4 regions of the Cronobacter dublinensis subsp. dublinensis LMG 23823 genome follow, and region 3 is predicted to be linked to each of the others. Evidence: predicted binding sites of a transcription regulator. Region 3 holds the regulator's gene; each other region holds the start of a gene.

Region 1 (5,692 bases), 1.1 Mb from region 3:
ATGTTGTCCGCTTCCAGCGGGTAATGACGGAAGTTATCGAGCTCGCTGGCAAAGACGTTGAGCAGGATTTCAGAATCTGAGGTGGTGTTGATATGACGGCGCTTCTCTTCAAAGAGCATTTTGCGCAGTTCATGGGCGTTCGTGAGGTTGCCGTTGTGGGCAAGGGTAATGCCGTAGGGCGAGTTCACATAGAACGGCTGGGCTTCGGAGGCGCTGGAGCTGCCCGCTGTCGGGTAGCGCACGTGGCCGATACCCATGTTGCCCTGCAGACGCTGCATGTGGCGGGCTTCGAACACATCATTCACCAGGCCGTTCGCTTTACGCAGACGGAAACCATTATTCGCATCGATGGTGATGATGCCTGCGGCATCCTGCCCGCGGTGCTGAAGCACCGTTAACGCGTCATAAATCGACTGGTTGACCGGCATAACACCGGCGATCCCGACAATACCGCACATGTTGTCTTTTCCTCAATTCAAAGACCGCCCCCGGCACGATTACCGGGGCAGGAAACTTGACGAGCTTTGCAGATAGTCAAAGAACCATCTGATGATGAAACTGAACTGCGGGATGAGCTGGGACTTTTGCCAGTCCTCGCTTTTGGACAGGCCCGTGAAGGTATCAAGAAAGAACAGAATGGCGGCGACAATCAGCACGCCCCGCAAGGCGCCGAAACAGATCCCCAACACCCTGTCAGTACCCGACAGGCCGGTTTTCTCCACCAGCGCGCCAATCACATAGTTGACTATCGCACCGACGATAAGCGTCGCGATAAACAGCACCGCGATAGCAATCCCATTACGTACCAGTTCATCTTCAAAGCCGGTGAACCAGACTGCCAGGTAAGTGTAGTAATGGCTGGCGACAAAGAAAGCGCAGCCCCAGGTGACAAGCGACAGCGCCTCTCTCACGAACCCGCGGATCAGGCTGACCAGGCACGAGAAACCCACTACTGCAATGATGGCGTAATCTATCCAGACCATGAATGTGTCCCACGATAAAACGCCCTGACATCCGGTTCGGGGCGCATTCTAACAGAAAAAGAAAACGTTTGCGTAGGGATTTCCCTTCCACGCGTTAATAAAAAATGGCGTTGAAAAAATCTTCAACGCCATCCGTCCGTTACGCCCGCAAAGGGTGAATTGACACCGGCTGCGGGCCGTCTGTGGCGCGATGCGGTTTCTCGACGCGCCTGCAAATCAGGCGCAGGACCGCTTAATTCACGCTGTAGTTCATTATCACGCCGTTAAGCCCTGACAGGCTGTTGAGCTCGCCAAGCGACGACTTAAGCTTGTCCTTTGACGCCTCCGGCCCGACCAGAATACGGGTGATTTTCCCCTGTACTGGCGTGGACGGCGACGTATAGGCACGGTAGCCCGCCGAGCGCAGCTTACCGACAATCTCATTCACTTTATCCGCGTTTTTCAGCGCGCCAAGCTGCACCACATACGCTTTACCCGCAGGCGGCGTCTGCGCTTTTTCCGGCGGCGTGGTTTTGGCGGGCTCTGGTTTCGCAGGCGCTTCGGCCTCGCTCACCATCGCGAGCTGTTCGTCGGTTTTATCACGCTGCGGTTTGCTCTGCGGCTTGTCGGCGGGACGCGTTCTGGCAGGCTCCGTCGCTTTGGGTTTCACCGGCGTCACCGGCACATCGTCGAGCTCCGCGCCGGTGTCGGCAGGCAGTCGCGTGGTGTCTATCGATGACGTCACCGCGTTACCGGCCCTTACCTCTTCCGCCGCGCCTTCCGGCGGCTGAGACGGCAGCGCCTGCGTCGCGGCAGGCAGCATATCCGGCTCATCGCGATCGCCAGGCTTCGGCACCAGGGGGATCGCGGCGAACTCATCCTGATAATGTTTTTTCTGGCCGTCCAGCAGCCCTGGCAGCACGATAACCCCCAGCGCCACCAGTACAATCGTGCCAACTAATCGGTTCTGAAACTTACTCGCCACCTCGTCTCCCCGCGTCCATCTCTTCCATTACCGCGGCTACGGTATGAAACGACCCGCATACCAGTAGCGTATCGGCGGGCTGCGCATCGGCCAGCGCCGCATGCCAGGCCTGCGCCACGCTATCAAAGACCGCGCTGGCCTGCAGATGTTCCGCAAGCGCTTCGGCGCGGGCGCCGCGCGGCCCGTCCAGAGGGGCACAATACCAGCTATCCACCACCCTCTCCAGACAGGCGAGCGTTCCGGCGATATCTTTATCATGCAGCATGCCGATGACCGCCAGCACGCGCCCGGCCGACGGCGACTGCGCGAGACGCTGCGCCAGATAACCCGCCGCGTGCGGATTATGCGCCACATCCAGGATAATCCGCGGGGCCTCGCTCACTATCTGAAAACGTCCCGGCAGCGTGGCGCGCGCAATGCCGTCGCGGATCGCCTGCTCGCTTATCGCAAGGCCGCTTGCGCGCAGCGCCGCAAGCGCCGTCGCGGCATTCGGCTGCGGCACCTGCGGCAGCGGAAGATCAAGCAGTTCGCCGCGCTCGTCGCTAAAGCGCCAGCTATCGCCCGTGACCGTATAGCGCCAGGCGGCGTTAACGCGCAGCAGCCGCGCGCCTGTCTCCTGCGCCACCTGCGCGATAGTCTGCGGCATATCGGTTTCGCCCACCACCGCCGGTTTGCCAGGGCGGAAAATCCCGGCTTTCTCACGCCCGATGCTTTCGCGATCCGGCCCCAGCCAGTCGGTATGATCGAGCGCGATGCTGGTGACGACCGCCACATCGCAGTCCACCAGGTTGGTGGCGTCAAGGCGACCGCCGAGCCCCACTTCGAGGATAACGACATCGAGCTGCGCCTGCTTAAACAGCCACAGTGCGGAAAGCGTGCCGTATTCGAAATAAGTGAGTGAGGTCTCGCCGCGCGCGGCTTCTATTTCTGCAAACGCAGCGGTGTGCTGGCTTTCAGCCAGTTCTTCGCCCTGCACGCGCACGCGCTCGGTATAGCGCACCAGATGCGGCGAGCTGTAGACGCCCACGCGGTAGCCCGCGGCCATCAGCACTGCTTCGAGCGTGCGGCAGGTGGTGCCTTTGCCGTTAGTGCCTGCGACGGTAAACACAAAAGGCGCGGGTTTCACAACGTCCAGCGCCGCCGCCACGCGTGAGACGCGCACAAGGCCCATATCGATGGTCTTGCCGTGCAGGTTTTCCAGATAAGAAAGCCACGTGGCCAGAGGCGACGTGGCTTGGGGAAGCTGTTGCTTTTCCATGATGCCCGTATCCTGGTTACGGTTCATAAACAAGAAGGGCAGCGCCTGGTGGCCCTGCCCTTCATGACTATCAGGCCTCTTGATCCTGTTCCGGGACCGGCGGCACGACGACCGCTTCACGCGGCGCGTCCGGGCTCGGCGCCGGGAGGTTCATGAGCTTCGCCAGAACGCTTGCAAGCTTAAGACGCAGTTCCGGACGACGCACGATCATATCGATAGCGCCTTTTTCGATCAGGAATTCACTGCGCTGGAAGCCAGCCGGCAGTTTTTCACGTACGGTCTGCTCGATAACACGCGGACCGGCGAAGCCTATCAGGGCTTTCGGCTCAGCGATGTTAAGATCGCCAAGCATCGCGAAGCTTGCCGAGACGCCGCCCATAGTCGGGTCGGTCAGCACGGAGATGTACGGCAGACCGCGCTCCTGCATTTTGGCCAGCGCCGCAGAGGTTTTCGCCATCTGCATCAGCGACATCAGCGCTTCCTGCATACGCGCGCCGCCGGAGGCGGAGAAGCAGATGAGCGGGCAGTTGTCTTCAAGCGCCTGCTCGACCGCACGCACGAAACGTGCGCCGACGACAGAACCCATCGAGCCGCCCATAAAGGCGAACTCAAACGCCGCCGCGACAACCGGCATCCCGTGCAGGGTGCCTTTCATCACGATTAGCGCGTCTTTCTCGCCGGTTTCCTTCTGGGCGCTCGCCAGACGGTCCTTGTATTTTTTGGAATCTTTGAACTTCAGCACATCTTTCGGCTCAAGCTCACTGCCCAGTTCCACCAGCGAACCTTCGTCTAACAGGCTGTGCAGACGGTCGCGCGCGGCCATGCGCATGTGGTGATCGCACTTCGGGCAAACCTCAAGGTTACGCTCCAGTTCGGCGCGGTAGAGAACCTGTCCGCAGCTGTCGCACTTGGTCCACACCCCTTCCGGGATGTTCGCTCGGCGAGTGGGAGTAATATTGCTTTTATTGAGAATTCGTTCAATCCAGCTCATTGATAACCTTTCTGCCTGAACCTGGTCGATGCCAGTTTTTCTGTGGGGGCGCATAATGCCATTATTGCCTTCCACAGACCATAAATGGTGCTCATTAAACCATAACGGCCCGCGACTTTGGATAAAAAAGTGGTCGAACCGCCAGAGGGCTTATTTTGCCTGGCGTGCCGCGGCGCGTTTGTGACGCACCACTTCAAAAATGCCCGGCAATACAGAGACGATAATAATCATCACGATAAACAGCTTCAGATTGTCCTGAAGGAACGGCATCGCGCCAAAGAAGTAGCCCGCGTAGGTAAACAGCAGGACCCACAGCAGCGCGCCAATCACATTAAACAGGGCAAAATGGCGGTAGGACATATGTCCCATCCCGGCGACGAACGGCGCGAAGGTGCGCACGATCGGCACGAAGCGGGCGAGAATAATGGTTTTGCCGCCGTGGCGTTCATAAAACGCATGCGTTTTATCAAGATAGCTCTGCCGGAAGATTTTGGAATCCGGATTGCTGAAAAGTTTAGCGCCAAACAAACGGCCTATCGTGTAGTTCACCGCATCACCAAGAATAGCGGCAATGACCATCAGCGTGACCATCAGATGCACGTTAAGATCGTTTGACGGCAGTGCAGAGAGCGCGCCGGCGACGAACAGCAGCGAATCGCCTGGCAAAAACGGCGTCACCACCAGCCCCGTTTCGCAAAACAGGATCAGGAACAGGATCGCGTAAACCCAGATGCCGTACTGTGCCACCAGCTCCGCCAGGTGCACGTCGATATGTAAAATAAAATCAATCAGAAAGCGAATAATGTCCATACAGGTTCATCTTCCCCGACTGCGTTCAGTCAGCTAAAAAAAGTGGGCCCATCGGCGGCGTTGGGAGGTCAAACTGCGCCGGATAATCCACCGACACCAGATAAAGCCCTTCCGCTTTCGCCGTCGCTGCCGCAAGCGTTCTGTCCTTTGCCGCCAGCAGTTCTGCCATCCAGCTCTCCGGCTGGTTACCGCAGCCCACTTCCATCAGGCTGCCAACGATATTGCGCACCATATGGTGAACAAACGCGTTTGCCTTGATATCCACCACAATGTAAGCCCCGAAGCGCTCAACGTTGATGTGCATCAGGTTGCGCCACGGGGTGCGGGACTGGCACTGCACCGCGCGAAACGACGTAAAATCGTTTTCGCCGATCAGGCACTGCGCCGCCCGGTGCATACGCTGTGCGTCCAGCGGCAGGTGGTAATGCGTCACCCCCTGCGAGAGCACCGCCGGCCGCAAACGATGATTATAGATAACGTAGCGGTAACGGCGGGCCGTGGCGCTGAACCGGGCATGAAACTCCGCGGGCACATCTTTGACCCAGCGCACGGCGATGTCACCAGGTAAATTCGCATTTACGCCAAGCGTCCAGGCCGCGTCCTTGCGAACGGCAGTGGTTTCGAAATGCACCACCTGGCCGGTGGCGTGTACGCCCGCGTCGGTACGCCCGGCACAGAAGACGTTA
Region 2 (5,692 bases), 1.3 Mb from region 3:
AAAACGGCGACGGGAACAGACCCTGTGGCGTGATGCCCGTCGGGTAGCGCTGCACAAGCTTAGGCTGCGCCGCGGCGGCGGCCTGTTTTTCTTTCTCCAGCAGATACCCCACCAGGCTTATCTGGTATTTACGAATATTCTCCACATAGGCGTAAGCTTCATGGCCGCGCGCGTAGCCGTAGGTCAGCTTGCTGTAATAAGGCCGCTGGCTCAGTAGCGGCAGCCGTTGCTTCACATCTGCCCAACTGTCCGGGTTGCCTTTCTGCTTCGCCGTTAACGCGCGGGCGTCCAGCATATGCGCGTAGCCCATGTTATACGCCGCCAGCGCAAACCAGATCCGCTCCTCTTCCGGCACGCTTTCCGGCACTTTGCCCATCATATCTTTCAGATAGCGCGCGCCGCCGCTGATGCTCTGCTCGGCGTCTAAACGGTCGGTCAGGCCCAGGCTTTGCGCCGTATTGCGGGTCAGCATCATCAGACCGCGCACGCCGGTCGGCGACGTCGCCTGGCTGTCCCAGTGGGATTCCTGATACGAAATCGCCGCCAGCAGCCGCCAGTCAATATCGGTGGCGTACTTCTCAAACAACGGGCGGAGATCCGGCAGCACGTTATCGACGGCGCGCAGGAAACTGCGGGTATCGACGTAATCGAAGTCGTTGCCGTGGCCGAGGTATTTCTCTTCAAGGCGCGCCAGCGTGCCGTCTTCGTTAATCTGGTTAAAGAAGTCGAGCAGGGCGGCGGAGAGCGAGTTATCGCTGCTGCGGCGGCTAAACCAGGTCACCGGCTGTTCGTCGCTCAGATCCAGCGCCACTGCCAGCTGCGGGTGTACGCGCTGGAAGAGGCCGATGGCCACCGAGTCGGCGATGGTGTAATCGAGTTTGCCCTGCGCCACCAGCAGCATCAGATCGTTACTGCTGAGCTTCGGGTCGACGCGCCAGCTTAAATCCGGGTAGCGGGTCTCTTTCAGGTGTTGCAGCTCGCTGAGCGCCACATGGCCCGGCGCGATGGTGAGCTGATCGTCTTTAATGCTGGCGAGGCTTCGCGGGCGCAGGCTGCCGACGCGGTAAACCATCTGCTGCGACACCGAGTAATAAATGGGCCCCGCCTGATAGTGCTGGCTGCGGTCTTCGTTATAGACCAGCCCGGCGGCGAGCAGATCGGCGTCGTTATTGTCGAGGTCGTCAAACAGCTGGTTGATATTCTGGCGTACGGTGACTTCGAGCTTAACGCCCAGATAGTCGGCAAACGCCTGGCTTAGCTCGTAGTCGAGCCCGGAGATAGACTCATTGACGCGGTACATGGTCAGCGGCGTGGCGATAGTGCTGACGCGCAAAACCCCCCGCGCCTGAATTGCGGCGATACGGTTATCGGCTTTACCGGACCAGGGAATGGCCGGCCATAAGGCCACTGCCAGCAGCAGGGTAACGACGCCGATGAGCAGATAATTAAGCTTTAATTTTTTCAATTAGTTAATTCTCTGCGTTGCCTCGTGGCTCAGCGAACAATCGTTAATAAACCGTTTCGTTTGAATGGCATGGAGCGGCATTTTGCGCAACAAAGCGACACTTGGCAACTAATTACAGGAATTGGTCACACCAAACGTTAACGCGACGGCAGGATTTTATTTCTACGCAAACGGTTTCGTCAGCGCGCCGGATTCTCTATAATGACGCCCGTTTTCCCCCTTGCGCCCAATGAGGTGCCCTCCGGCGCTTCGAAGACGAGAGACTTGATGATGGAAATTCTGCGTGGTTCGCCCGCTCTGTCGGCATTTCGTATTAACAAACTGCTGGCTCGTTTTAAAGACGCTCACCTCCCGGTGAAAACCATTTATGCCGAGTATGTTCATTTTGCTGACCTCGCCGCACCGCTGAATGCCGAAGCGCACGCGCGCCTTGAGCGCCTGCTGAAATATGGCCCGAGCCTTGCGGGCCACGCCCCGACTGGCCGCCTGCTGCTGGTCACGCCGCGTCCCGGCACCATCTCTCCCTGGTCCTCTAAAGCGACGGATATCGCCCACAACTGCGGGCTCGGCCAGATCAAACGCCTGGAGCGCGGCGTGGCGTATTACATTGACGCCGACGCGACCGCAGGCAATGACGCCTGGCAGCAGATTGCCGCTGTGCTGCACGACCGCATGATGGAGACCGTCTTCGGCGCGCTGGAAGACGCCGCCCAGCTGTTCTCACACCACGAGCCCGCGCCGGTGCAGAGCGTGGATCTTCTGGGGCAGGGCCGCCAGGCGCTGGCTGAAGCCAACGTGCGTCTGGGGCTGGCGCTCGCGGAAGATGAAATCGACTACCTGCATGACGCCTTCACCCGCCTGGGGCGCAACCCGAACGATATCGAGCTCTATATGTTCGCGCAGGCCAACTCCGAGCACTGCCGCCATAAAATCTTTAACGCCGACTGGGTTATCGACGGCGAAAAACAGCCGAAATCGCTGTTTAAAATGATTAAAAACACCTTCGAGAGGACGCCGAACTTCGTGCTCTCCGCTTATAAAGACAACGCGGCGGTCATGGAAGGCTCATCGGTGGGTCGTTTCTATGCTGACCACGAGGCGGGCCGCTACAGCTTCCATCAGGAGCCGGCGCATATCCTGATGAAAGTGGAAACGCATAACCACCCGACCGCCATTTCACCGTGGCCGGGTGCGGCGACGGGCTCCGGCGGCGAAATCCGCGACGAAGGCGCGACGGGCCGCGGCGCGAAGCCAAAAGCGGGGCTGGTGGGTTTTTCCGTCTCGAACCTGCGTATTCCGGGCTTTGAGCAGCCCTGGGAAGAAGATTTCGGCAAGCCGGATCGCATTGTCACCGCGCTCGACATCATGACCGACGGCCCGCTCGGCGGCGCGGCGTTTAACAACGAATTTGGCCGCCCGGCGCTGAACGGTTACTTCCGTACTTATGAAGAGAAAGTCGCGAGCCACAACGGCGAAGAGCTGCGCGGTTATCACAAGCCGATCATGCTCGCAGGCGGCATCGGCAACATTCGCGCTGACCACGTGCAGAAAGGCGACATTCCGCCAGGCGCGAAGCTCATTGTGCTCGGCGGCCCGGCGATGAATATCGGCCTCGGCGGCGGCGCGGCGTCCTCAATGGCGTCCGGCCAGTCGGATGCCGATCTCGATTTCGCCTCGGTACAGCGCGACAACCCGGAAATGGAGCGCCGCTGTCAGGAAGTGATCGACCGCTGCTGGCAGCTGGGCGACGCCAACCCTATCGTGTTTATTCATGACGTCGGCGCGGGCGGTCTCTCTAACGCCATGCCGGAGCTGGTGAGCGATGGCGGGCGCGGCGGACGCTTCGAGCTGCGCGATATTTTAAGCGACGAGCCGGGCATGAGCCCGCTGGAAGTCTGGTGTAACGAATCCCAGGAGCGCTACGTGCTGGCGGTCGCCCCGGAGCAGCTGGCGCTGTTTGACGAGCTCTGCCGCCGCGAGCGCGCGCCTTACGCCGTTATCGGCGAGGCGACCGAGGAACTGCACCTGACCCTCAACGACCGCCATTTCGACAACCAGCCGGTGGATATGCCGCTCGACGTTCTGCTCGGCAAAACGCCGAAAATGACCCGCGACGTCACCCGCCTGCAGGCCGCCGGTCAGCCGTTCGACCGCACCGGCATTACGCTTGCCGACGCGGTGAAACGCGTGCTGCATCTGCCGACCGTGGCGGAGAAAACCTTCCTTGTCACCATCGGTGACCGCACCGTGACCGGCATGGTGGCGCGCGATCAGATGGTCGGCCCGTGGCAGGTCCCGGTGGCCAACTGCGCGGTCACAACCGCGAGCCTCGACAGCTACTACGGCGAAGCGATGGCGATAGGCGAACGCGCGCCGGTGGCGCTGCTGGACTTCGCCGCCTCTGCCCGTCTGGCGGTGGGCGAAGCGCTGACTAACATCGCCGCGACGCAGATTGGCGATATCAAACGCCTGAAGCTCTCCGCCAACTGGATGGTGGCGGCGGGGCATCCTGGGGAAGACGCCGGTCTCTACGAGGCGGTGAAAGCGGTCGGCGAAGAGCTTTGTCCGCAACTCGGCCTGACCATTCCGGTCGGCAAAGATTCGATGTCGATGAAAACCCGCTGGCAGCAGGATGGCGAGCAGCGCGAGATGACCTCGCCGCTGTCGCTGGTTATCTCTGCGTTCGCCCGCGTGGAAGACGTGCGCCGCACCGTAACGCCGGAACTGACGACCGAAGATAACGCGCTGCTGTTTATCGATCTCGGCAACGGCCATAACGCGCTCGGCGCGACGGCGCTGGCGCAGGTTTATCGCCAGCTTGGCGACAAACCGGCCGACGTGCGCGACGCAGGTCAGCTGAAATGCTTCTACGACGCCATTCAGGCGCTGGTGGCGCAGCGTAAACTGCTGGCCTACCACGACCGCGGCGACGGCGGCCTGCTGGTGACGCTTGCCGAAATGGCGTTCGCGGGCCACTGCGGTATCGAGGCGGATATCGCGGCGCTGGGGGACGATGCGCTGGCCGCGCTCTTTAACGAAGAGCTTGGCGCGGTTATCCAGATTGCCGCCGCCGAGCGCGAGCAGGTCGAGCGCGTGCTTAAAGACCACGGTCTTGGCGAGTGCACGCACTACCTCGGCAAAGCGGTGGCGGGGGATCGTTTCACCCTGACCGCAGGCGATAACGTGGTGTACAGCGAAAGCCGCACTCAGCTTCGCATGTGGTGGGCGGAAACGACCTGGCAGATGCAGCGCCTGCGCGACAACCCGGAGTGCGCCGATCAGGAGCATCAGGCGAAAGCCAATGACAACGATCCGGGCCTGAACGTCAAACTGACCTTCGATCTTAAAGACGATATCGCGGCGCCGTTTATCGCGACCGGCGCGCGCCCGAAAGTGGCCGTGCTGCGCGAGCAGGGCGTGAACTCTCACGTGGAGATGGCGGCGGCATTCCACCGCGCGGGCTTTGACGCCATCGACGTGCATATGAGCGATCTGCTCGCGGGGCGTCGCGGCCTCGGCGATTTCCACACGCTGGTGGCGTGCGGCGGCTTCTCCTACGGCGACGTGCTGGGCGCGGGCGAAGGCTGGGCGAAATCCATCCTGTTCAACGACCGCGTGCGCGACGAGTTCATCGAGTTCTTCCACCGTCCGCAGACCCTGGCGCTCGGCGTCTGTAACGGCTGTCAGATGATGTCCAATCTGCGCGAGCTTATTCCCGGCAGCGAACTGTGGCCGCGCTTTGTGCGTAACCAGTCTGATCGCTTCGAAGCGCGCTTCAGCCTGGTGGAAGTGACCGCCAGCCCGTCGCTGCTGCTTGATGGCATGACCGGCTCCCATATGCCGATCGCAGTTTCCCACGGCGAAGGCCGCGTGGAAGTGCGCGACGCGGCGCATCTGGCGGCGCTTGAGAGCAAAGGCCTGGTGGCGCTGCGCTACATCGATAACTTCGGCGCGGTGACGGAGACCTACCCGGCGAACCCGAACGGCTCGCCGAATGGTATTACCGCCGTGACCACCGAAAGCGGGCGCGTCACGATTATGATGCCGCACCCGGAGCGCGTGTTCCGCACGGTGGCGAACTCCTGGCACCCGGCGAACTGGGGCGAGGACAGCCCGTGGATGCGCATCTTCCGCAACGCGCGTAAGCAGCTCGGTTAACCTCTGTACCCGTTTAACTTCTGTAAAGGCCTCGCAAGAGGCCTTTTTCTTTTGGCGGCCACCCCAATT
Region 3 (5,692 bases):
GGGATCAAAATTTCAAACGAACGCGCGACGCCGGTCGGCACCTCTTTCGGCAGGCGAATCGTGATGTTGTGACGCTTCAGGAAGGCATACATTTCGCTGGCGTAAATCGCCGTGATAAGCGCGGTGAAGATGCCCTGGCCGGAGAAATACTGCGTGGAGATATGACCGTCTTTATAGGGCGCGGCCACCAGCAGAAACGCCATAAACGCCAGCAGGCCGGTCATGATTGGGTCAAGCTGGTAATGCTTGCCGAGGCTTGCGCCAATGCCGACGGAGATAAAAAACGTCATCACGCCCATGCTGAGGTTAAACGGCAGCATCAGCTGCTCGCGGTATTTTAGCGAGAGATCGAGCCAGGCGCGGCAAAAGCCTATCTGCGTGTCAGGCGAGAAGGGCGGAAAGATAAACACCAGCAGAAACGAACCAATAATCATAAACGGCAGGGCGGCGAGAAAGCCGTCCCTGATAGCCACCACGTGACGCTGCGAACCCATCGCGCCCGCCAGCGGCGTAATTTTGTTTTCAATAACATGGACCATACTCTGGTACAGACTCATGAGGCGTTTCCTTTATCAGGCAAGGGGAATGGCGCTCAGTGTGAAACAAAATGGAAACCGGTTTCCATGTGTCTGTAGCCTGATTGTCGCCGGGATCACTTTTATTGAAGGAAACGTCGTGAAAGCGTGAGAAATGTCACAAAGCGGGTAAGAGGGAGTGGCAAAAGCCCCGGCGTGAGCCGGGGTGAGCGCTTAACGGGCGACGCGCAGGCCGTTTTCCACGCCGCGGCTGAACACCACCTGCCAGAGCTGAATATCCCGTGCGCGAAACGCGCCCGCGCAGGCGTTCAGATAATAGGTGAACATCCGTTTGAACCGCTCAGAGTAGTTATCGGCGATGTCCGGCCAGGCGGCCAGAAAGCGTTCGTACCAGGCCATCAGCGTTTTATCATAATCAGCGCCGAAGTTGTGCCAGTCTTCCATGACGAAGTGCGGCTCGCTGGCGGCCGCTATCTGGCGCGCCGAGGGCAGACAGCCGTTCGGGAAGATATATTTATCAATCCACGGGTCGACATTGTTATCGGTTTTGCGCGAGCCGATGGTATGCAGCAAGAACAGCCCGTCGGGCTTAAGGTTGCGGTCGGCGACGTCAAAATAGGTGGCATAATTTTTCGGGCCGACATGCTCAAACATGCCCACCGACACAATGCGGTCGAACTGCGCGTCGAGGTCGCGGTAATCCTGTAAAAGGATAGTGACATCAAGCCCTTCGCAGCGCGCCTGCGCCATTTTTTGCTGCTCGGCGGAGATCGTCACACCGGTGACGGAAACCCCATAATGCTGCGCGGCGAACGCGGCGAGACCGCCCCAGCCGCAGCCGATATCGAGCAGCGTCATCCCGGGCTTCAGCTGCAGTTTTTCGCAGATGAGCCGCAGCTTCGCCTGCTGGGCGTCCTCCAGGTTATCGGCCTCTTTCCAGTAGCCGCACGAGTACTGCATATACGGGTCAAGAATGCGGCTGAAAAGATCGTTGCCGAGATCGTAATGCTCTTTGCCGACAATCCACGCGCGCTTTTTCGACTGCAGGTTAAAGAGGCGGGCGCCGAGAATGCGCAGCGTATCTTTAAGATGGTGGGGGAGCTGGTCTTCCAGCCCCGCGCGCAGCACTTTGGTGAAAAACAGATCGAGACGCTCGCACTCCCACCAGCCATCCATATAGCTTTCGCCAAGACCGAGGGAGCCTTCCTGTAGCACGCGCTTAAAAAAATCGGGGTTTTTCACGTGGATGTCGGCGGGGGCGGCGCCGTTGACGGCGATCCCGGCCCGGCTGAGCAGTTCAGTTACAATACGATACCAGTGGTTATCCGGTATGCTGACTTCTTCCAGACACGATGAACTCATAGCTTCTCCATCACTACTGTGACCAGAACCTTCAAACAGCGTAGTCGCAATTTTCGGTATGTGAGAAATATCACGGAAAGGTCCGCGAGCCTGATATCCGACGTAGAACAGAGGAAGGGCGATGACCCTTGCCAGAAAAGTCATTCAAGAAAAACGGGAGCCAGCGGCTCCCGTTACTACATAATATTTATGGTGTTTATCGTAGAGCCGCGAACCAGTATAGGCCTCGCAATACGATGATTCAACCATTGACAGTTAGCAAGCTAATAACAAAAACGTCATATTATCGCCTGCCTGATTACCGTGCCGGGACGTGACGCCCGCGCAGCCACCAGCCAAGACCCGCCAGTAAGACCGTCGCCAGCATCACGCTGGTGGTGGAGAGCAGCGGCGTCGCAACAAGCCAGGAAACCACCAGACTCGCCACGAAGCACAGCCCCAACTGCAGGGTATTTTGCAGCGCGGCGGCGCGTCCAGTGGCCTGCGGGAACGGCAGCAGGGCGGCGGCCACCACGATCGGGTAAATCGCGCCGTTCGCCATCGCCATCAGGCAGAAGGGGATAAGCAGCGTGGTCAGCGTTACCGCGTCGCTTAAGCCCACAAGCCAGGTCGCGACCACGCTTAGCGCATAGCCCACCAGCAGCCAGGGCAGCAGCTTTTCGCCATGCCATTTTTGCAGCGCGCTGCGACAGCCGTAGCCGCCAATCAGAAAGGCGATAGTCTGCGGTACATAGCTTAAGCCTATCACCGCCGGGCTGTAGCCCATCGCGTGCAGGATAAACGGCGAGCCGGTCAGCCACGCGAAAAAGCTGGCGGAGCAGGCGGCGTAAATAAGCACATTACCGCTGTAAGTGGACGAGCGCAGCAGCATGGCGAAGCTCAGCGGTTCGCCTTCATGGTGATTTTGCGGCGCGCCGGCAGGCAGACGCAGCGCCGGGATCATCAGCAGCAGCGTAATGGCGAACAGCACCACGAAAATCGCCTGCCAGTCGAAATGATTGAGGATCCAGCTGCCGAGCAGCGGGGCCAGCGCCGGGGAGAGCCCGACCAGCGGCATAATAGTGGCGAAAATGCGCCGCGCCTGCTGCGCCGGGTAACGGTCTGTCACCAGCGCCTGCCAGCTGACCGCCGCCGCACAGACGCCGACCGCCTGAATAAAGCGCAGCGCCAGCAGCGCGCCGGCGCTCTCCACCCAGACCGTGCCAAGACAGCCGAGCGCGAAAATCCCGAGGCCCGCCAGTAATACCGGGCGACGGCCAAAACGATCGGAGAGCGGGCCCCAGACCAGCTGCGCCAGCGCGAAACCCGCGAGGAACAGGCTCAGGGAGGCGCTAATGGCGGACGGCGCGGTGCGCAGATCCGCTTCGATTGCCGCGAACGCAGGCAGATACATATCGGTGGCGAGAAAACCGAGCACGCTCAGCCCGGCCAGCCAGAAAAGAAAGCCTTTTGTAGGTCGCATAATGTTTGCTCACTTCGTAATACGCGAAAGAGCCAGGAGTGTACGGAGTGCAAACCGCGTTGTGAAACGTTAATATTTGCCCTCTCCATTCAAAAATTTTGCAGGCAAAAATGTGGTCTGAATATTCCCTCGAAGTGGTGGACGCGGTGGCGCGCAACGGCAGCTTCAGCGCGGCGGCGGCGGAACTTCATCGCGTGCCTTCTGCCGTCAGTTATACGGTGCGCCAGCTGGAAGAGTGGCTGGCGGTGTCGCTGTTCGAGCGTCGGCATCGCGACGTCGTGCTGACGCCCGCCGGCGCCTGTTTTCTGCGCGAAGGGCGTTCTGTTATCAAAAAAATGATGATCACCCGCCAGCAGTGTCAGCAGATTGCCAATGGCTGGCGCGGACAGCTCGCCATTGCGGTTGACAATATCGTGCGGCCCGAGCGCACGCGCCGCCTGGTGCTCGACTTCTACCGCCATTTCTCCGATGTCGAACTGCTGGTGTCGCAGGAGGTGTTTAACGGCGTGTGGGACGCGCTGGCGGACGGGCGCGTGGAGCTGGCCATCGGCGCGACCCAGGCGGTGCCGGTGGGGGGCGGGCGCTTCGCGTTTCGGGATATGGGGATGCTGAGCTGGCGCTGCGTGGTGGCGAGCCATCACCCGCTGGCGCAGCACGCGGGCGCGCTCAGCGACGACAGCCTGCGCGATTACCCGTCGCTGGTGCTGGAGGACACATCGCGCTCGCTGCCTAAACGGATCACCTGGCTGCTTGATAATCAGCATCGCGTGGTGGTGCCGGACTGGCACTGCGCCGCCGACGCGCTGAGCGAAGGGCTGTGCATCGGCATGGTGCCGACGCATTTCGCCAAACCCTGGCTGGACCGCGGCCAGTGGCGGGCGCTGACGCTGGAAAATCCATTCCCGGACGCCGCCTGCTGCCTGACGTGGCGGCAAAGCGACGCCTCGCCCGCGCTGCGCTGGCTGCTGGATTATCTGGGGGACAGTGAAACGCTGAACAAGGAGTGGTTGCGGGAGCCAGACTGAGAGGGCTCCCGGCAGGAATTACCGGCGATAGTCGCGGAACGGACCGTCCGCCACCGATCGGCGCTCGATTAAGCGCGGATGCACCTCGATAGTCTGGGACTCTTCACGTTTATTAATGATGCGATCAAGCAGCATATTGAACGCGGTCTGGCCCAGCGTCTCTTTCGGCTGATGGATAGTGGTCAGCGCCGGGCTGAAAAAGCGGGCGTTGCGCACGTTATCGTAGCCGATGATGGAAATATCCTGCGGCACGCGCAGGCCCATCTCGTCAGCGGCGCAAATCGCGCCCATCGCCATGATATCGCCGCCGCAGAACACAGCGGTAGGACGCTGCGGCTGGGAGAGGATCTGCTGCATCGCGCGATAGCCTGACTCCGGCTCGAAATCACCCTGCACAATCCAGTTTTCCGGCACTTTGATCATCGCTTCTTCCAGCGCTTTCATAAAGCCGGAGAAACGCCCCACGCCGGTATTGCGCTCAAGCTGGCCGGGAATAACGCCGATATCGCGATGGCCGCGTTCGATAAGATAGCGGCCTGCGAGATAGCCGCCCTGGAAAGCGTTATCGATAACCGAGTCGGTGAAATCCGCTCTGGCTTCGCCCCAGTCCATCACGACCATCGGAATATGACGGTACTCTTCGAGCGTGGCGAGCAGCGGCTCCGGGTATTCCGAACACATCACCAGCAGACCGTCGACGCGCTTTTGCGCCATCATCGACAAATAGGCGCGCTGCTTTTCCAGATTGTTATGCGCGTTGCCGAGGATCAGCGTATAGCCTTTCGCGAAGCAGCTGTTTTCAACGGCTTCGATAATTTCCGCAAAATAGGGCGCTTCGCTGCTGGTGGAGAGCAGACCGATAGATTTGGTGTGGTTCACCTTCAGGCTGCGCGCCACGGCGCTCGGCGAATAGTGTAATTCTTTGATTGCCGCCCACACCGCGTTGCGTGTCTCTTCCGCCACAAAACGGGTTTTGTTAATTACATGTGAGACTGTTGTTGTAGAAACGTTTGCTCGCTTCGCGACGTCTTTAATTGTTGCCATTAATCATCACTCCAGACCCCTCGCTGAGCCCTGTAAAATCACGGGTTAATCGTTTGCCTGTACACACCCCTGTGTGCCACGAGGGGACGTGCGGCATGCCGGGAAACGCGACATTTATCGTGAGGAGGGGTCGATGGCCGGTACCGAATAAAGTAGCGACGAATTTTGGCTTATCTTTATCGAAAGGGGAAGAGGGAAAACGCATATCTGGCTAAATGTCGCAGGATTTTTCGGCGCGTTTATGCAAAAATGCGCTCTACCTG
Region 4 (5,692 bases), 290 kb from region 3:
GTGGTGAACAGCAGGGCACCCAGAGTGACCCCCAGCAGGCTTTTCTTCATATTTCGCTCCATGGTTAGTGTGACGCTTTCCCGAGCATCCGCTTCAGGGTGACGTCTTTGTCGACAAAATGGTGTTTCAGCGCGGCGGCGGCGTGCACCACCGAGAGCAGCACGACGCACCAGGCGAGCCACAGGTGAATGTCTCCTGCGAGGTCAGCCTGTTCGCCTGCGCCGCTGACGAAAGCGGGCACCTCAAACCACCCGAAAACGGATATCGGTTTGCCTTCGGCCGTTGAGATCAGATAGCCGCTGATAAGAATGGTAAACAGCATCACATAGAGCATCACATGCGCCGCGACGGCGCTGATATGGGTGAGCCGTGAATAACTGGCGAGCGGCGGCGGGGGCGGCGAGATAAAGCGCCAGACCACGCGCACGAGCAGAAAGACAAACAGAATGATGCCAATACTCTTGTGAATTTCTGGTGCCTGGTGATACCAGACATCGTAATAGCCGAGCGAGACCATCCACAGCCCGAGCGCAAACATGCCGTAAACCGTCAGCGCCATCAGCCAGTGAAACAGTACTGAGATATGTCCATATCGTGTTGGTGAGTTACGCCACTGCATGATTATGCGTCCATCAGTAAGAATGACTCAAACAGTGGCGTCTGGGCGCGGTAAAAGCAAACCAAAAAAACGAAACAAATTATTCAAATAATTTGAACAATAAGATATATCGTGTAAAAAACGCTAATTGATTGCTGAAACCGCTATAACGCAGCCGAATAACGTTTTTCCTGTTCGTTATAATGCCCGGTAGCAGCGTAATAAGGATGATTAGCCGCAAAATAGTTTAGCGTTTTATCAGGTTTTGTCAGCGCGAAATCAATAATTTTGACAGTGCGCCAGGGCGGGACGGGCCGGGTGCGTTTCCCGGCCCGCTGCAAAATCATGCAGAAGTGTTAAACCTGGCGAGCGAAAACGGCGTGAGATCGAAATCGAACGGTTTACCGGCGGCGAACTGGGTGGCGATTTCGCCAAGCACCGGGGCGAACTTAAAGCCGTGGCCGCTCAGGCCCGTCACCAGCAGTACGTTGGGCGCGTCCGGCAGGGTGTCGATGATAAAATCCTCATCTGGCGTATTGTCATAGGTGCATGACGCGCCATACAGACAGCCGCCGATGCCCGGCAGGAAGTTGCGCAGAAACGGGAACGCTTCCGCGCCGTCGCTCGCCACCGCGCCAAACGGCACGCGCTCTTCAGGACGTGAAATGACCTGCCCGCCGTTGTGCTTACCGATTTTTAGCTCGTTGTTTTCTGCCGGGAAGCCATAAAACTGGTCGCCGTTCGGCATTTCGCCGGTAAAGGCGGGGAAGCGGTTGTTGGTACTGTAGCGGCCATCGGCCTGATACCAGGCGAAGATTTTCCGCACCGGCGTAACGGGCAGCCCCGGCACCAGGCGCGATACCCAGGTGCCCGCGCTGATAAGCGCTTTACGGGCGTGATAAACGCCGTCAGCGGTCGTGACGCGCACGCCGTCCGCGGTGGTCTCAATGTCGCTGACCGGGCAATTAAAGAGCTGCGCGCAGCCCGCTTCTTCAGCAAGGCGGATATACGTGGCGATCGCTTTTTCGCTGCGCAGTACCCCGGAGTCAGGCTCAAACAGGCCGAGGTAGTTTTCCGGCAGGCGAATTTCGGGCCAGCGCGCCATCACTTCGTCGCCGGTCATCTTTTCCAATGGCAGTTGCCAGCGCGCGGCGCTGTCGGCCACATTCGCCAGAAATTCGGAGTCGGCAGGGCCGAGGTTGATAATGCCGGTACGCTCGAAGATGCGCTCGCCGCCGAGTTCCTGCAATTCATCCCACAGCGCCTGGGCGCGCAGCACCAGCGGCACGTAACGCTCGCCTTCGCCGTAGGCGTGACGGATAAGCCGCGTGTCGCCGTGGTGGCTGCCCTCCTGATGCGGCGGGTGGGCGCTGTCTGTCATTAATACGTTAAGCCCGGCGCGGGTGGCGTAATAACCGGCCGCTGCGCCTGTTGAGCCGCTGCCGATGATAATCAGATCGTATTCCATGAAATTACTCCGCGAAAACCATTGGTTAGCAGAGTAATTAAGAGCAGGACAATTCTCAAGCGGGAAAAAATAAAGGCACCCCGGAGGGTGCCTTTGAGTTTTAAGAAAGCACGGTATCAGTGCTTGCGATAATCGCTTTCCTGGTACTCACCGGATTCAATTTTTGCAATGCCGGCTTCTAAGATGGAAATAAATTGTCTTGCTACATCAGTGGTCAGCCATAATGTCTGGCCAACTTCGGTCGCATCGCGATCCACCTGCGGAGAGGATTGATAGTGCAACCGCAGCATCAGTGCGTCATAGCTATCGACGGTGCTGATGTCCCATCCGACAAGGGGATGCGTCTGTATTACTTCATTTTTTTCCATCATAACCCCCTTTATACGTGTTTATAGACAACGACTCATGAGGTTCAATGCGTGTTTTCTTATCTTCTCTGAAGCAAATAAAGTATATCAATCAATAAGGGAAAATGGGCAGGAAATAAATACCCTGCAACACATTTTTTTCAGAAGTTGAATTAACTGAACAATAAAACGGCAGGTTATTCGCAAATTTTAGTTAAAAATGACGATCAATGAGATAAATGCTGAAAAGGAAAAAAAGCGGCTATTGCAGAAAAAGGCGGGGCAAATATAAAAAAAACCGGGCGGCGAAGCCCGGAAAACTGACACCATAGAGAAGACGGGAATGAGGGTTAATCCGTGGTAAACCAGTCGTCAGCGCTCTCCCAGGTCTCCTGGAGAATTTCGCTGATGCGATCTTTATCTTCTTTCGCGCCACCCAGCACCGACAGCTGATTTGCGGCGGCATAGCGCACGCTCACGTGGTTCGGCATTTCCGGAAAATGGCTTTCAATACGGCGGGATAGCTCGCAGGCCAGCGCGTCAATAGCGCCCGGCGGCAGCGGCGTGGTTTTGGCGATAGTCACTTCGATACGCATAACAACCCCCTGTTAATCATGCTGTATATATATACAGTGTTGCAGCGCGTCATGCAACAGGGGGCCGTGATATTTTTGCTGCCTTAGCCTTTCACCGTCCAGCGAACCGCTTCGCCCGCGAGGAACGGCACCAGCGTATCGCCGGCAATCTCAATCGTTTCCGGCAGGGTGCTTTCTTCGCGGACCAGTTCGACGGTGCCGTCGTTCACCGGCAGGCCGTAGAAGCGCGGGCCATTGAGCGAGGTAAACGCTTCGAAGTGCGCCAGCGCGTTCATCTCTTCAAACACCGTGGCGTAGGCGCCGAGTGCGGAAGGGGCGTTAAAGCAGCCCGCGCAGCCGCAGCTCGCCTCTTTACGATGACGCGCGTGGGGCGCGGAGTCGGTGCCGAGGAACACCCGCTCGCAGCCGCTCGCCACCAGCTCGCGCAGCGCCTGCTGATGCACGTTGCGCTTGAGAATAGGCAGGCAGTAAAGATGCGGACGAATGCCGCCTGCAAGCATATGGTTGCGGTTAAACATCAGGTGCTGCGGGGTGATGGTCGCGCCCAGCAGGTCGTTGCCTTCGCGCACGTAATCGGCGGCGTCTTTAGTGGTGATATGTTCAAACACCACCTTCAGGCCCGTCAGGCGTTGTCTGAGCGGCTCCATCACCGTCTCAATAAAGCGCGCTTCGCGATCGAAGATATCGACCTCGCTGTGGGTGACTTCGCCATGCACCAGCAGCGGCATGCCAAGCTTTTCCATACGCTCAAGCACCATCATGATGTTATCCACACTGGTAACGCCGTGGCTGGAGTTGGTCGTGGCGTTGGCCGGATAGAGCTTGGCGGCGGTGAAGACGCCTTCGTTAAAGCCGCGTTCCAGCTCGTCGGCGTCCAGCGTGTCGGTCAGATAGCAGGTCATCAGCGGTTCGAAGGTATGGTGCGCCGGCACCGCGTCGAGAATGCGCTGGCGGTAGGCGATAGCAGCTTCCACGGTGGTGACCGGCGGCGCCAGGTTTGGCATGACGATAGCGCGCCCGTAAGTTTCGCTGGTATATGGCACGACGGTTTTCAGCATGTCGCCATCACGCAGATGAACATGCCAGTCGTCGGGGCGGCGGATTTTTAAAACCTGGGGTTGTGCAGTCATGGAAGGCTCCGGCTTGGGGAAACAGTCAGTAATGGCTGGTTTTATGCCGGGCACTAAGGATAAGCGTAAACGTTTTCCTTTGCATCCTTTTCATGAAAATTCGGGGGCATCGCGCCCCCGGGCGGGGTTTAATCGGTCAGCGGAATAACGATTTCGCCGGGTTTGACTTCAAGCCCTTTGGCGAATTTTTTCGCCAGCGCCTCGCCGTTGGTGCGATCTTCGCTCAGCACATAGGCCGGGCGCTGCTCAAAATAGCTGCGCAGTGACTTATTCAGATACGGCATCAGCGTATTGAGCACCGGGGCCATTTTGTCAGGCGTTACGCTACTGTCGACCACTTCCATTTCGCGCAGATAAATCGCGCCTTTGTCTTTATCAAACGTCGGCAGCGCCTTGAGCTTGAGCTTCACCAGCGCTTTCTGGTTGCCGAAGAGCGAAGTCATGTCGAGACTCGCGTCGCCGGTCAGCGTGACTTTATTCGGCTCTTCGCGGCCAATCGCGCTGCTGAGGTTGGTCAGAACGATATGCGCGTCCGCGACGCCCGGCAGGCCGATATCTTTCGCGTAGTTATTGCGCTTTTGCAGCGCCTGATTGATGTCCTGTTCGGTGACGGTGTACTGCGTGAGCTGGTTACATCCCACCAGCAAGCCGCTGACGATAAGCGCCGCGGCGACTAACATTTTTTTCATAAGCTTCCCTCATTCTGGTGCTGTCGGGCGATCCTGACACAAAGCAGGATGCCCCGCCAGTGGAAGCGGCAAAAGCGGATTCGGCTTAAAACGCCGGTGGGAGCCACCGGCGTGCGGGTCAGATAGCCATGGAAGAGAGCAGATTAATTTGCGTCTGCTTGGCCATGTTGTCGCGGTAATCGGCGACGCGGGTAGGGTAGTTGACGCCCGCCACCAGCGTCAGGTTACGCAGCAACGGGAAGAGATGAATGTCATCCTCAGAGAGCTCGCCGTTTACGGCGTTTGGCTGGACGATAAGCTTATCGAGCGCGCGCAGGTCGTCGCTGATGTTTTTGATAAGCCCGGCGGAGTGCGCCATATGGTCGTCAAACGACCCGATGGCCGCCTCTTTTTTCTCGGTAAAATAACGGCGCGCCTCTGGCGTGGCGAACTCATCGAACGCGGCTTTGGCGAAGCGCGGCAGCAGCAGGCGGTTAACATAGCCGTTCACGCGGCGCAGCCACTCTTCAATGGCCGGGTTGCGTTTACCGGTCAGTAGCGGTTTGCCGTCGAGGTTATCGACGTAGTGCACGATATCCATGCTTTCCGGCAGGTAACGGCTGTCGTCTTTTTGCAGAATCGGGGCCATTTTCTGGCCAATCATGCGGGTGGGAGTGGCTTCGTCATCGTTTGACATCACGATAAGCTCCACCGGAAGGTTCTTGAGCCCGAAAATCATGCGCGCTTTCACACAGAACGGACAGTGATCGTAAATATATAACTTCACGTTTCTCCTCCTGCTCAGGTTACTGATTTTTCAGTATGGTAAAGAAAACGCAGGGGAGCAAATCGCTCCCCTGGTCTTACCCTTCCTGCTCGACGAGA

What was found. The regulator PurR, encoded in region 3, represses purine synthesis genes. The targets are predictions, from matches to a motif close to CANGCAAACGTTTGCNTG.
Region 1: a site for PurR is predicted at 1,041-1,058, ahead of cvpA (colicin V production protein). Genes of this name have one in related genera too.
Region 2: a site for PurR is predicted at 1,629-1,646, ahead of purL (phosphoribosylformylglycinamidine synthase). Genes of this name have one in related genera too.
Region 4: a site for PurR is predicted at 4,202-4,219, ahead of pyrC (dihydroorotase). Genes of this name have one in related genera too.

What each region holds. Positions count from the first base shown of each region.
Region 1 covers NZ_CP012266.1:3,123,800-3,129,491, forward strand. The annotation lists gene purF (amidophosphoribosyltransferase) at 1-458, opposite strand, end outside; gene cvpA (colicin V production protein) at 498-983, opposite strand; gene dedD (cell division protein DedD) at 1,216-1,947, opposite strand; gene folC (bifunctional tetrahydrofolate synthase/dihydrofolate synthase) at 1,937-3,205, opposite strand; gene accD (acetyl-CoA carboxylase, carboxyltransferase subunit beta) at 3,276-4,196, opposite strand; gene AFK67_RS14355 (DedA family protein) at 4,347-5,006, opposite strand; gene truA (tRNA pseudouridine(38-40) synthase TruA) at 5,032-5,692, opposite strand, start outside.
Region 2 covers NZ_CP012266.1:3,330,871-3,336,562, reverse strand. The annotation lists gene mltF (membrane-bound lytic murein transglycosylase MltF) at 1-1,465, opposite strand, end outside; gene purL (phosphoribosylformylglycinamidine synthase) at 1,733-5,623, shown strand.
Region 3 covers NZ_CP012266.1:1,995,526-2,001,217, forward strand. The annotation lists gene AFK67_RS09090 (PTS sugar transporter subunit IIC) at 1-557, opposite strand, end outside; gene cfa (cyclopropane fatty acyl phospholipid synthase) at 750-1,898, opposite strand; gene punC (purine nucleoside transporter PunC) at 2,197-3,360, opposite strand; gene punR (DNA-binding transcriptional activator PunR) at 3,471-4,385, shown strand; gene purR (HTH-type transcriptional repressor PurR) at 4,404-5,429, opposite strand.
Region 4 covers NZ_CP012266.1:1,706,280-1,711,971, forward strand. The annotation lists gene AFK67_RS07775 (YceI family protein) at 1-50, opposite strand, end outside; gene AFK67_RS07780 (cytochrome b) at 65-619, opposite strand; gene solA (N-methyl-L-tryptophan oxidase) at 942-2,066, opposite strand; gene bssS (biofilm formation regulator BssS) at 2,183-2,437, opposite strand; gene dinI (DNA damage-inducible protein I) at 2,764-3,009, opposite strand; gene pyrC (dihydroorotase) at 3,093-4,139, opposite strand; gene AFK67_RS07810 (lipoprotein) at 4,268-4,828, opposite strand; gene grxB (glutaredoxin 2) at 4,947-5,594, opposite strand; gene mdtH (multidrug efflux MFS transporter MdtH) at 5,671-5,692, opposite strand, start outside.